Regions from separate parts of the Paenibacillus sp. MZ03-122A genome, predicted to be linked through region 3. Evidence: riboswitches for the same ligand, from Rfam matches in the RefSeq annotation. Region 3 holds a riboswitch; each other region holds the start of a gene.
What was found. Region 3 has a riboswitch for cobalamin ahead of metE (5-methyltetrahydropteroyltriglutamate--homocysteine S-methyltransferase). Riboswitches for the same ligand answer to the same signal wherever they lie in the genome.

Region 1: it holds a riboswitch for cobalamin, as region 3 does, so the genes downstream of both, NLX74_RS04900 (ABC transporter substrate-binding protein) here and metE (5-methyltetrahydropteroyltriglutamate--homocysteine S-methyltransferase) in region 3, are expected to answer to the same signal.
Region 2: it holds a riboswitch for cobalamin, as region 3 does, so the genes downstream of both, NLX74_RS00395 (ABC transporter substrate-binding protein) here and metE (5-methyltetrahydropteroyltriglutamate--homocysteine S-methyltransferase) in region 3, are expected to answer to the same signal.

Annotation. Positions count from the first base shown of each region.
Region 1 covers NZ_JANAVI010000002.1:199,795-203,073, forward strand. The annotation lists gene NLX74_RS04895 (hypothetical protein) at 286-600, opposite strand; cobalamin riboswitch at 966-1,169, shown strand; gene NLX74_RS04900 (ABC transporter substrate-binding protein) at 1,387-2,967, shown strand; gene nikB (nickel ABC transporter permease) at 2,983-3,279, shown strand, end outside.
Region 2 covers NZ_JANAVI010000001.1:78,062-81,340, forward strand. The annotation lists gene cbiB (adenosylcobinamide-phosphate synthase CbiB) at 1-519, shown strand, start outside; gene NLX74_RS00390 (histidine phosphatase family protein) at 564-1,322, shown strand; cobalamin riboswitch at 1,445-1,638, shown strand; gene NLX74_RS00395 (ABC transporter substrate-binding protein) at 1,847-2,854, shown strand; gene NLX74_RS00400 (FecCD family ABC transporter permease) at 2,851-3,279, shown strand, end outside.
Region 3 covers NZ_JANAVI010000002.1:409,883-413,161, forward strand. The annotation lists gene metE (5-methyltetrahydropteroyltriglutamate--homocysteine S-methyltransferase) at 1-1,843, opposite strand, end outside; cobalamin riboswitch at 2,005-2,200, opposite strand; gene nrdG (anaerobic ribonucleoside-triphosphate reductase activating protein) at 2,384-2,881, opposite strand; gene NLX74_RS05845 (anaerobic ribonucleoside triphosphate reductase) at 2,878-3,279, opposite strand, start outside.

The DNA.
Region 1 (3,279 bases), 210 kb from region 3:
TTTTTATCCATAAGAAGGAATAAGTAAATATTACCTGTAAATTTTATGTTTGTAAATAATTTTATTTAATGGATAAAATTTAAAATAAGATAGAAGAGAGCCGTATTGATCGCAACGGTCCTTTTATTAACTGACGGTTTAATAGCAAGTGCCTCCCCGTTTGGTTGTTCGTACAAAACTCTTTAGCTCCACAACTTTTCGAGCGTAAAAGCAAGCCGTCGCTTCGTCCTGGTTTACAGTACGACGCTGTGAACGACCTGCAAGATCCCTCGCTTCGCTCACTTACTAGCTAAAAAATAACTTGACTGCTAGGCACCTAAACGGCACGCTGACATGGCTTGTCAGGAAATGGTCAGTTAACAAATTAGGCCCCCGGCTAATCACCGGAGGCTTTTCAAACTCATTCTCTAAATCACTAAGGAATGTTTTACGGGTAAATTCTCTAATAGTTAAATTTGTCTCAAAGGCTGTCTGAGAAGAATCAACAATATAGTTCTTTTGTTTGGTAGCTGCCCCCAATGCTGTTATCCTTATAATAGAAATTCCACAAGGTTTGCTCACTAAATTTCCGATCAACTCTTTGGTTTTGTCGCTTTTCAAATTTTTTTCTTCCTCAATTTTTTGGAGAAGGAATAACCAACTGCTTTTTCAGGCATTTGATATAATGTATCTTTTTTTATAGCTTGTACAAATTGATCTGCAATCTCGCTGCTAAATTTTCGTTTATGCTTCTCTTTTAGATTCATTAAGTAGTCTGGTACAGTTTTCGGGACATCATGAGGGAGACGGAATGCCCGTCATTTCGTGCACGCAATGAATAGCCATTACCTTCATTCTCGCCATATCATTCAAATTTGAATTATTATACAGCATTTATTGACAAGCCTGTGACAACAAAATAAGATCGTAATGAAAAGAAATAAAAGAAGAAAACAGGTGTGAGCCGGACGACTCTATGTACGGGGGTTTGTTGAGACCATGTGGATAGTTGTTAAGCGTGTTCACTTAAAAGGGAAGTTCGGTTGATTCCGACACGGGCCCGCCACTGTATACAGGCATCAGCAGGATACTGCTGGAGCTTTCAGAACAGCCACTGGAACTGTGAAGAACCGGGAAGGCCTGAAAGATACGCTTGGAGTCAGGAGACCTGCCTGTTTTGACATCACTGTCAGACCCACGGGATGCTGGGGAGGTGGTTAGGCGTGCTGCATACGGAATGTCTGAAACCGATCTGATCCCTTCTATGTTTTTGGAGTTGGTTTCGAGGTGTGTTTTGACATTTTATAATGAAAGCATTTCTGACTGCTGATCAAGTGGTCCGGAATGCTTTTTTCGCGTTTTGCGTTAGGTTTATATGATTTTACAAGCTAGAGGGGGATTCATCGAATGATTAGCAATCATAGCAGGCGCTCATGGTTGATATGTACAGGGGTGATGCTGTTACTGGCAGTTATGGCTCTTTCGGGATGTACTAGCAATAAGACGTCGAATAGCTCCGGCAAAGATGAGAACGGGTCAGCACAACAAACAGTGACAGGTAAAAAGCTGGTAATGGCGTATACATGGGAACCGTCAGGTGTTGACCCGCACGGAGATAATAGCTGGGATGTGATGCGATCCGGTGCAGGTGAGACACTGGTACGTTTGAATGAAAAGCTGGAGCCTGTGGCTTGGCTGGCAAAGGAGTGGAAGCAGGATAGTCCTACAGTTTGGACGTTCAGCTTGCAGGATAAAGTCACTTTTCATAATGGAAAGAGTATGGATGCAGCAAGTGTAAAAGCATCTTTGCTACGCTCTATCGAGAAAAGCCATCTGGCGAAGGATTTACTGAATGTGAAGTCCATTGATGTAAGCGGCCCGCTGGCCTTAAAGATCACGACAAACCAGCCGAATGCGGCGCTGGTGTCCAATCTAGCTGATCCATCGACGACTGTACTGGATGTGGCATCGATGAAAGATGAGCAGAGTTACCCAGCGATGACAGGCGCCTTTAAAATCAAAGCGTTCAGCAAGGACCAATCCTTGGTCGTAGAGCGTTATGACGGATACTGGGGCGAGAAGGCCCGATTGGCTGAGGCGACAATGAAGTTCATTACGGACGGGAATTCGCGCCTGATGGCGCTGCAATCCGGCGAGGTGGATGTAGCGACGGATATTCCGGTTGATAACGCAGAGGTACTGAAAAAGAACGACAGGCTACAAGTTCTGTCGGCTCCCTCCTTGCGCACCCATATGATCGTGTACAATATGGAATCGCCAGTATTCAAGGATGCGGCGAACCGTAAGGTGGTGGACAGCCTGATTCCACGCACATCGATTGTGAGCGCCGTCATGAGGGGCTTCGGTACGGAGGCAAGCAGTCCGTTCCCGAGCATTCTTCCCTTCGGTAAAGTTGAGCGTAAAGCGCTGGACGGAACGGTGAATCAGCTGTTAACGAAGGATGGCTGGCAGAAGGATGCCCAAGGGACATGGACTAAGCAAGGCAAGCCGTTCGAGGTTACGCTGCTGACTTTTCCTCAGCGTCCGGAGCTCTCTGTTATGGCTGAGGTCATCCAAAGCCAATTGCTGAAAGAGGGAATCCAGGTCAAGATTCGCAAGGTGGAAAATATCGACGAGGCGTTGACCAAAAACGATTGGGATTTTGCTATGTACAGTATGCTTACTGCTCATACAGGAGAGCCACAATATTTTATGGACATGTTTTATTCTTCGAAAAGCGAAGCCAATGTAAGCCGTTATAGTTCCAAACCGCTGGAGAGTATTCTTAACAGCTTGAAGCTGGCGAAGGATACAGCGCAGCGTAATGCTGTGACACTACAAGCGCTGGATATCATCAATACGGATTTGCCACAGTCGTTCATTGTGCATCCTGACAATGTGTTTGGTGTGAAAAAAGGGGTGGAGGGTTTTACACCCCATCCGATCGAGTATTACTACATTACAGCGCAATCCGATATTGCGGAATAACGAGCGGTGTATCCTATGATTCGTTTTATACTGGAACGTGTGGCGCAGCTGCTCATCATTGTATTCGTTGTATCCACGCTGACTTTTGTACTGATGCGGCTGGCTCCTGGAGACCCTGCTACCATTTTGCTCACCGCGCATAATGTCCCTGCCTCTGAGGAGGCGTTGACGACGCTACGACAGGAACTAGGCTTAAACGAACCGTTTCATATTCAATATGTGAACTGGCTGCGGGATGTGTTCACAGGGCATTGGGGCACCTCGTATGTATCCAAGGAATCCGTGCTAGCCGAACTGTGGAACAGACTGCCT
Region 2 (3,279 bases), on a different contig from region 3:
AATATCGTGGACGCGATTATTTCCCCGCTTTTTTATGCCCTGATCGGAGGAGCACCCTTGGCGCTGGCCTATCGTGCTGTGAATACGCTCGATTCCATGGTTGGCTATAAAAATGAAAAGTATCTGCATTTAGGCTGGGCTTCAGCACGTCTGGATGATGTGGCTAACTACATTCCGGCACGCCTGACAGCGGCAATGCTTGTGGTAGCGGCGTGGATATACAAGCGAGATGCTGCTAGAAGCTGGCGCACAGTCAAGCGAGACGCTCGTCTGCACCCAAGCCCGAACAGTGGCTTCCCGGAATCAGCTGTTGCTGGAGCACTGGGGATTCGTCTTGGAGGCTATAATGTGTATCATGGCGTACGCTCTTTTCGTGCATACATGGGCGATTGGATACGACCGCTAGAGTCGAAAGATATACGGCATACAATCCAGCTGATGTTCGCCGTGTCCAGTATGTTCGTAGGATTGTGTTTGTTAGGAGCCGCAGGTTGTTTTGCCTTGGGATGGGTGCGGTGAGGGTGAGGCGTGACACACTGAATAATGATCGAGCAGGAAGTGACATGATCTTGAAACAAGATATAGCAGCAAAAAGGACGGTAGAAGACGTACAAAGTCCGAACTCACAGGAGGATAAGGTGCCGTATGATGCTAAAGAAGATCTGCATTGGGACATGGAGCTCGTGTTAGTTCGTCACGGCACAACCTTATGGAATAAGGAACGTCGATATATGGGACACTCCGACTTAGGTTTGCTACCAGGAGCAGAACAAGAATTAAAGCCTTTGCAAGAAGAATTGCAGGGGCAGTCCTTTGCTCGAATCTATTGCAGCGATTTAATGCGATGTTGCCAGACCTTGCAGATCATTGTGCCGGAGTCAGAATTGACGTCTGGAGGTTCCCTATCCACTATGTCTCCTATGATGGAACCACGTCTGCGAGAGCTTCATTTTGGCGAGTGGGATGGAAAAACGTATGACATGCTCAAGGATGTGTCGTTGTATCGCGCTTGGATTGATGAGCCGCAACGGATAACCCCTCCTGGAGGAGAGTCTTGGACAGATTTTGTGAATCGTTTGCGGAAATTTCTTGACTCTCTGTATGAATGGCGTGTTGCTATGGAAGTTCGACCCATGGATTTGACTGCTGGGCCGCTCTCTGTTTTGGTCGTTACGCATGGTGGCGTAATTCGTCAGTTAGCTTGTATGCTGATACCGGGCCATGATTTTTGGAGTCTGAATCCGAAGCCGGGAGAAGCATTTAGGATTCAATTGAGGCTGGCAGGACCGCACAATTACATAGCGGAAATGCTCCCTCGTTAGGTTAGGCACCAGTGGATAAAGAGGCTGTTTGGGTTGTAAGCCGCCTCATTTTAACCTATAATCATCAAGTAAAAGAACGGCTTGACTACCACTACATCAAATATCCAGCAGACGAGGTCGGCGCAGTGTGATGAAACTATGGTTTCCCTTGCCTGCGCTGTTAAAAGGGAAGTCGGTGTAAGTCCGGCGCGGTCCCGCCACTGTAAATGGAAACATGCCCGTTAGTCCTGCTTTATGTGCTACTAAGCATATGAAGGAATTTCAGGACATGCATCTTACCATAAGTCAGGATACCTGCCCGTCCGCCTGTCACCATAATCCTTCGAGGAAAGGATGACGTGTTCGCAGTGACTGTCCGTGCGGAAAGAAGCTGCCGCCTGCGCACGATCTGCGCTAACGTGACCCCTGTGTCCTGATATAAGGATGCGGGGGTTTTTTGATAGGAAAAGAAGGCTGGATTTAGAAGATATCTGATGATGCTCAAGTAACGCTCTTAACGATTTTTTTATGAAGGGGTGCAAATCATGGCAGGAAAAAAAATAAAGGTTTGGACAACAGGTTTATTGGTTCTGATTTTGGCAGTTGTGCTGAGTGCATGTGGCGCTAATGGGAAAAATGCTGAAAATAAAGAGAATCAGACTTCTGCACAGCAGCCGGGAAAGACCGTAACCGCACAAGAGCCTCCGGGCAAAACAGTTTACCCACTAACAGTTAAGGATGCAACAGGACAGGAATTTACATTCAAAAAAGCGCCGGATAAAATCGTTTCCGTCTCCCCGGCAGAAACCGAGGCGCTGTTCGCCATCGGACTGGATAAGGAAATAGTTGGCGTCTCCGACTACTCTGATTACCCGGAAGCAGCTACGAAAAAGCCTAAAGTAGGCGGTATTATGAAACCGAACGAAGAGGCGATCATTGCTGCTAACCCGGAAGTCGTTTTTGCAGGGATATCACTTAGTGAACAGGCTACGACCAAGCTGCGCGACATGGGAATTATGATTTTTAAAACGGAACCGAAGACAGTTGAAGATGTCATAGCTAACATCGAATTGTATGGAAAAATCACCGATCATCAGAAAGATGCGAGAGCGGTGACTGACAAGATGAGAGCAGATGTAGCGGAAGTGAAAGAAGGAGTTAAAAATATCGGTAAAGGGCAGAAGCTGCGGGTATACGTCGAGTTTTCACCAGGCTGGACAGTTGGTAAAGGTGAGTTTATGGACGAGCTGATTACTTTGGCGGGCGGCGAAAATGTAGGTGCCACGCAGAAGGGGTGGTACCAAATTAGTGAGGAAAATATTATTGCTGCGAACCCTGACGTGATTTTGTACAGCAAAAGTGTCAAGGACGACAAAACTGGCCAAACGCTCGGCGAAATCATTAAAGCTCGCAGTGGATGGGATCAAATATCGGCTGTTCGCCACAACCGGGTGTTTGCCGTGGATGATAATTTGATCAGTCGTCCGGGTCCACGCGTAACGGAAGGTCTCAAGGAAGTGGCCAAGGGCGTGTATCCTGAAATTTTCAAATGAACCGTAAACTGATCGGCTTTGGAGGGACAGGTCTTGTCTTGCTGTTGCTGACGCTGCTGCTCTGTCTTGGCATCGGCTCGGCCAAGCTTCCGGTCAGCCAGATCACGGGCATTCTGGTTAACCACCTTCCGTGGTTAGGCGATACATTTACACCGGATTGGAATACATCCTCAGAGCAGATTATTTTGAAGGTCAGATTGCCACGAGTGTTACTAGGAATGTTGGTAGGAGCAGCGCTGGCGCTGGCGGGAGCCGGATTTCAGGGTGTGCTGCGTAATCCTTTGGCTGATCCGTATACACTGGGGGTATCCTCGGGGGCTTCGGTAGGAGCGGCAGTACTGATCTATTGGGGCCTTCAATTTTCATTTGTTGGCATATGGACGCTGCCGCTAGTGGCATTTACGACCGGAATGCTGACGCTGTGG
Region 3 (3,279 bases):
GCTCATCGACCTGAATCATGCCGATGCCCGCTTGTTCCAGTGCCTCTACCTCTGCCCGTAATGCCAGAGCCAACTGTAAAGCAACTTGACTGCGTGGAATGTCATTACGTTCGAAAGACCAGTTCAAAATGGTCACAGGACCCGTAAGCATACCCTTAACAGGTTTGGAAGTTAACGATTGGGCGAATGCCGTTTCTTCCACGGTCATGGGCTGATCGAAGGAAACGTCTCCGTATATAATCGGCGGTTTGACACAGCGGGAGCCGTAGGACTGCACCCATCCGTTTTGCGTAAAAGCAAAGCCGTTCAGCTTTTCGCCAAAAAATTCAACCATGTCGGTCCGCTCAAATTCCCCATGTACAAGCACGTCAATGCCAATGTCCTCTTGGATATCAATCCATTCCTTAATTTGCTGTTGGATGAACGTTCGATATTGCTCGGCAGACCATTCTCCTTTGCGATAGTGCAGGCGGGCCTTGCGGATCTCGGCGGTTTGCGGGAAGCTACCAATGGTCGTCGTAGGCAGTGGAGGCAACTTCAGCTTATTTTGCTGAATCTCACGACGCTCGGCGAAAGGAACGCTGCGTGACAGAGGCTCTTTGGCCAACAGGTCGGCCAGATCGGCAGTTGTCTGTACGCGTGCCGCTGAACTGTTGAAACGGGCTACCGCATCTGCACTTTGTCCAAGCTTGGTGAGTGCGGATGGATCGTGTTTGCTAAGTGCAGCCGTCAGGATGGCGATTTCCTCTAGCTTTTCATCAGCAAAGGCCAGCGCTTGCACCAGCTCCTTGTCCAGCTTGTGCTCTGCCTCCAGGCTGACTGGCACATGCAGCAGACTGCATGATGGCTGTACGATAAGCTGCTCGGCAGTGGTCTGTTCTGCTAACTGACCCAGCAGAGCAGCTACAGCGTTCAGGTCGCTTCGCCATATATTGCGTCCGTCAATGACACCAGCGCCCAGCGTTTTTCCTTTAGGGAAGCCATGCTGCAATATATGCTGAAGATTTTCGCCATCATCATACACAAAATCAAGACCTAGCCCCTGTACCGGAAGTGCGGACAGACGCTCATAATGATCTAGGCTGCCAAAGTAGGTTTGCAGCATTATATTTGAGGAGGGCGCAGCTTGGTTCAAAGCTTCATAGACTTCCTGAATAATGTCCAGATCCTCTACTGGGAATGAGGTGGTCAGGACAGGTTCATCGATTTGGACCCACTGAACACCTTCTGCTGCTAGTTCAGATAGGACATGGGTGTATAAAGGCAGGAAGGTTCTTATAATAGAGGCAAGCTCCTTACGATCATAGCCTTTGGAAAGGGTAACGAATGAATAAGGGCCGATGAGAACCGGTTTACCCTCAATGCCTAGTTCCTGTTTTGCTTCACGATAAGCTTGTAAGGGTTTATTTTCAGTGAATACCGGGACTGCATTTGCCAATTCGGGAACGATGTAGTGATAATTGGTATTCATCCATTTGGTCATTTCACTGGCGGTTGCTCCCTTCTGACCGCGAGCGATCCCGAAGTACACGGACAGAGGAACCGGACCTGCGGGACGATAGTTGAACCGTTCAGGTACTAGACCGAACATCACAGATGTATCCAGCATGTGATCGTAATAGGAGAAGTCTCCGACAGGAATGCGATCAATCCCCTTATCGCGCTGCTTGCTCAGATGCTCCAACCGTAATTTTTTCATTTCCGTCTGCAGTTCGCTTTCGTTAATGCTGCCGTTCCAGAAGCGTTCCAGTGCTTTCTTCCATTCCCGATTTTCGCCGATACGCGGATATCCCAGATTACTGCTGATTAAGCCGGACAATTCAGGCCATTCAATAATGGACATGTACTTTTCCTCCTAGCGGGTAGCTGTTTTATTTTTACGTACCAAAAAAGGCATTCTTCCCCCCAAGGTTAAAAATAAGTAGGGGAAAGAATGCCTCCGTGATTAAAAAATCAAAAATACGGCGACTGCTCTTAACACCTCCCTATCTTCCGTAGGTACTTGCGATGTTGTTAAAATAGGCAGGTCTCCTGACTTACGGATCATGACGCTCAGCATTCCTTCCCGGTCTGTGGACCAGTGGATATATGAACAGCTGAAAGTTCCCCGTTTACAGTGGCGGGACCGTGCCGGATTTGCACCGGCTTCCCTTTTAAGCCTGATCTGAATAGAACAGACACCTATCTCCAAGCTATGCGGTTAAGGTATGACGAATAATTATGCACTCGTATACTTGTTCACCATCATAAGTGAAACTTACAGGATGCGCAATAGAAACTCCAATGGAATCTGTTAGCTATATGAAAAAAAGACAAGCCTTACCCATGATGGGGGCTTGTCTTAGATTAGATATAGCATCTTGCTTGCTGGGTAAGCATCGCCTTATGTCAATGAAACGGTATAGTCTGCCTGAATGCTGGCTTTTACATCTACCAGACGCTGGTTGCGACTGCCCCGGAAGGGAAGGGTCAGGTCCTTTTGCTGTTCTACAAAACGACCATCCACAATCACATCGCACAAAAGCGCCAGTTCCTGTCGCTCCGGATCTGTGAGTAGATCTTCATAGACAAAGCCAGTGTAAGCCCACACGGTTCGGTCGGGACAGGCCTCGCGGAAGTCACGCACAAATTGCGAGCATTCTGCTGCTGAGAAAAACGGGTCTCCCCCGCAGAGAGTCAGTCCGTCCAACAACGGATTTTCCATGATGTCACGAATGACCTCCTGTTGTCGTTGGGGGGTGAATGGCTCGCCTGCACGGAAGCTCCACGACTCTGGATTAAAGCATCCAGGACAGGCATGACGGCAACCGCTAATGAACACAACGGTGCGCAGGCCGTATCCTTCGTTCAGAGATTCCGGAATGTAGCCACACAAATTCACTTATGTTTCACCCGGTCTCGAACTTCTGCCTGTTTTGCGGCATTAAAGCGAACGGTATAATCTCCTGTCAGATATCCGGTTACCCGACGTAAGCGCTGAAAGTGTGTGTGCTCCTCATCTGTGCCACATTGGGGGCAGCTTGTCCCGATAATCCCTTCATAACCACATTCCGTACAACGATCCACCGGATGGTTGATGGAGAAGTAGCCGATGTTCTGATGCAGCGCATACTGAACAATTTTAAGAAACGCATCCGGGTTATTCCGCGCATTACCGTCCAGCTCAATGTATGAAATCGCACCAGCGTTGCATAGGTTATGGAACGGAGCTTCCAAGCTGATTTTACGAGCAGCCGGGAGCGTGTAATACACGGGAATATGAAAAGAATTCGTGTAATA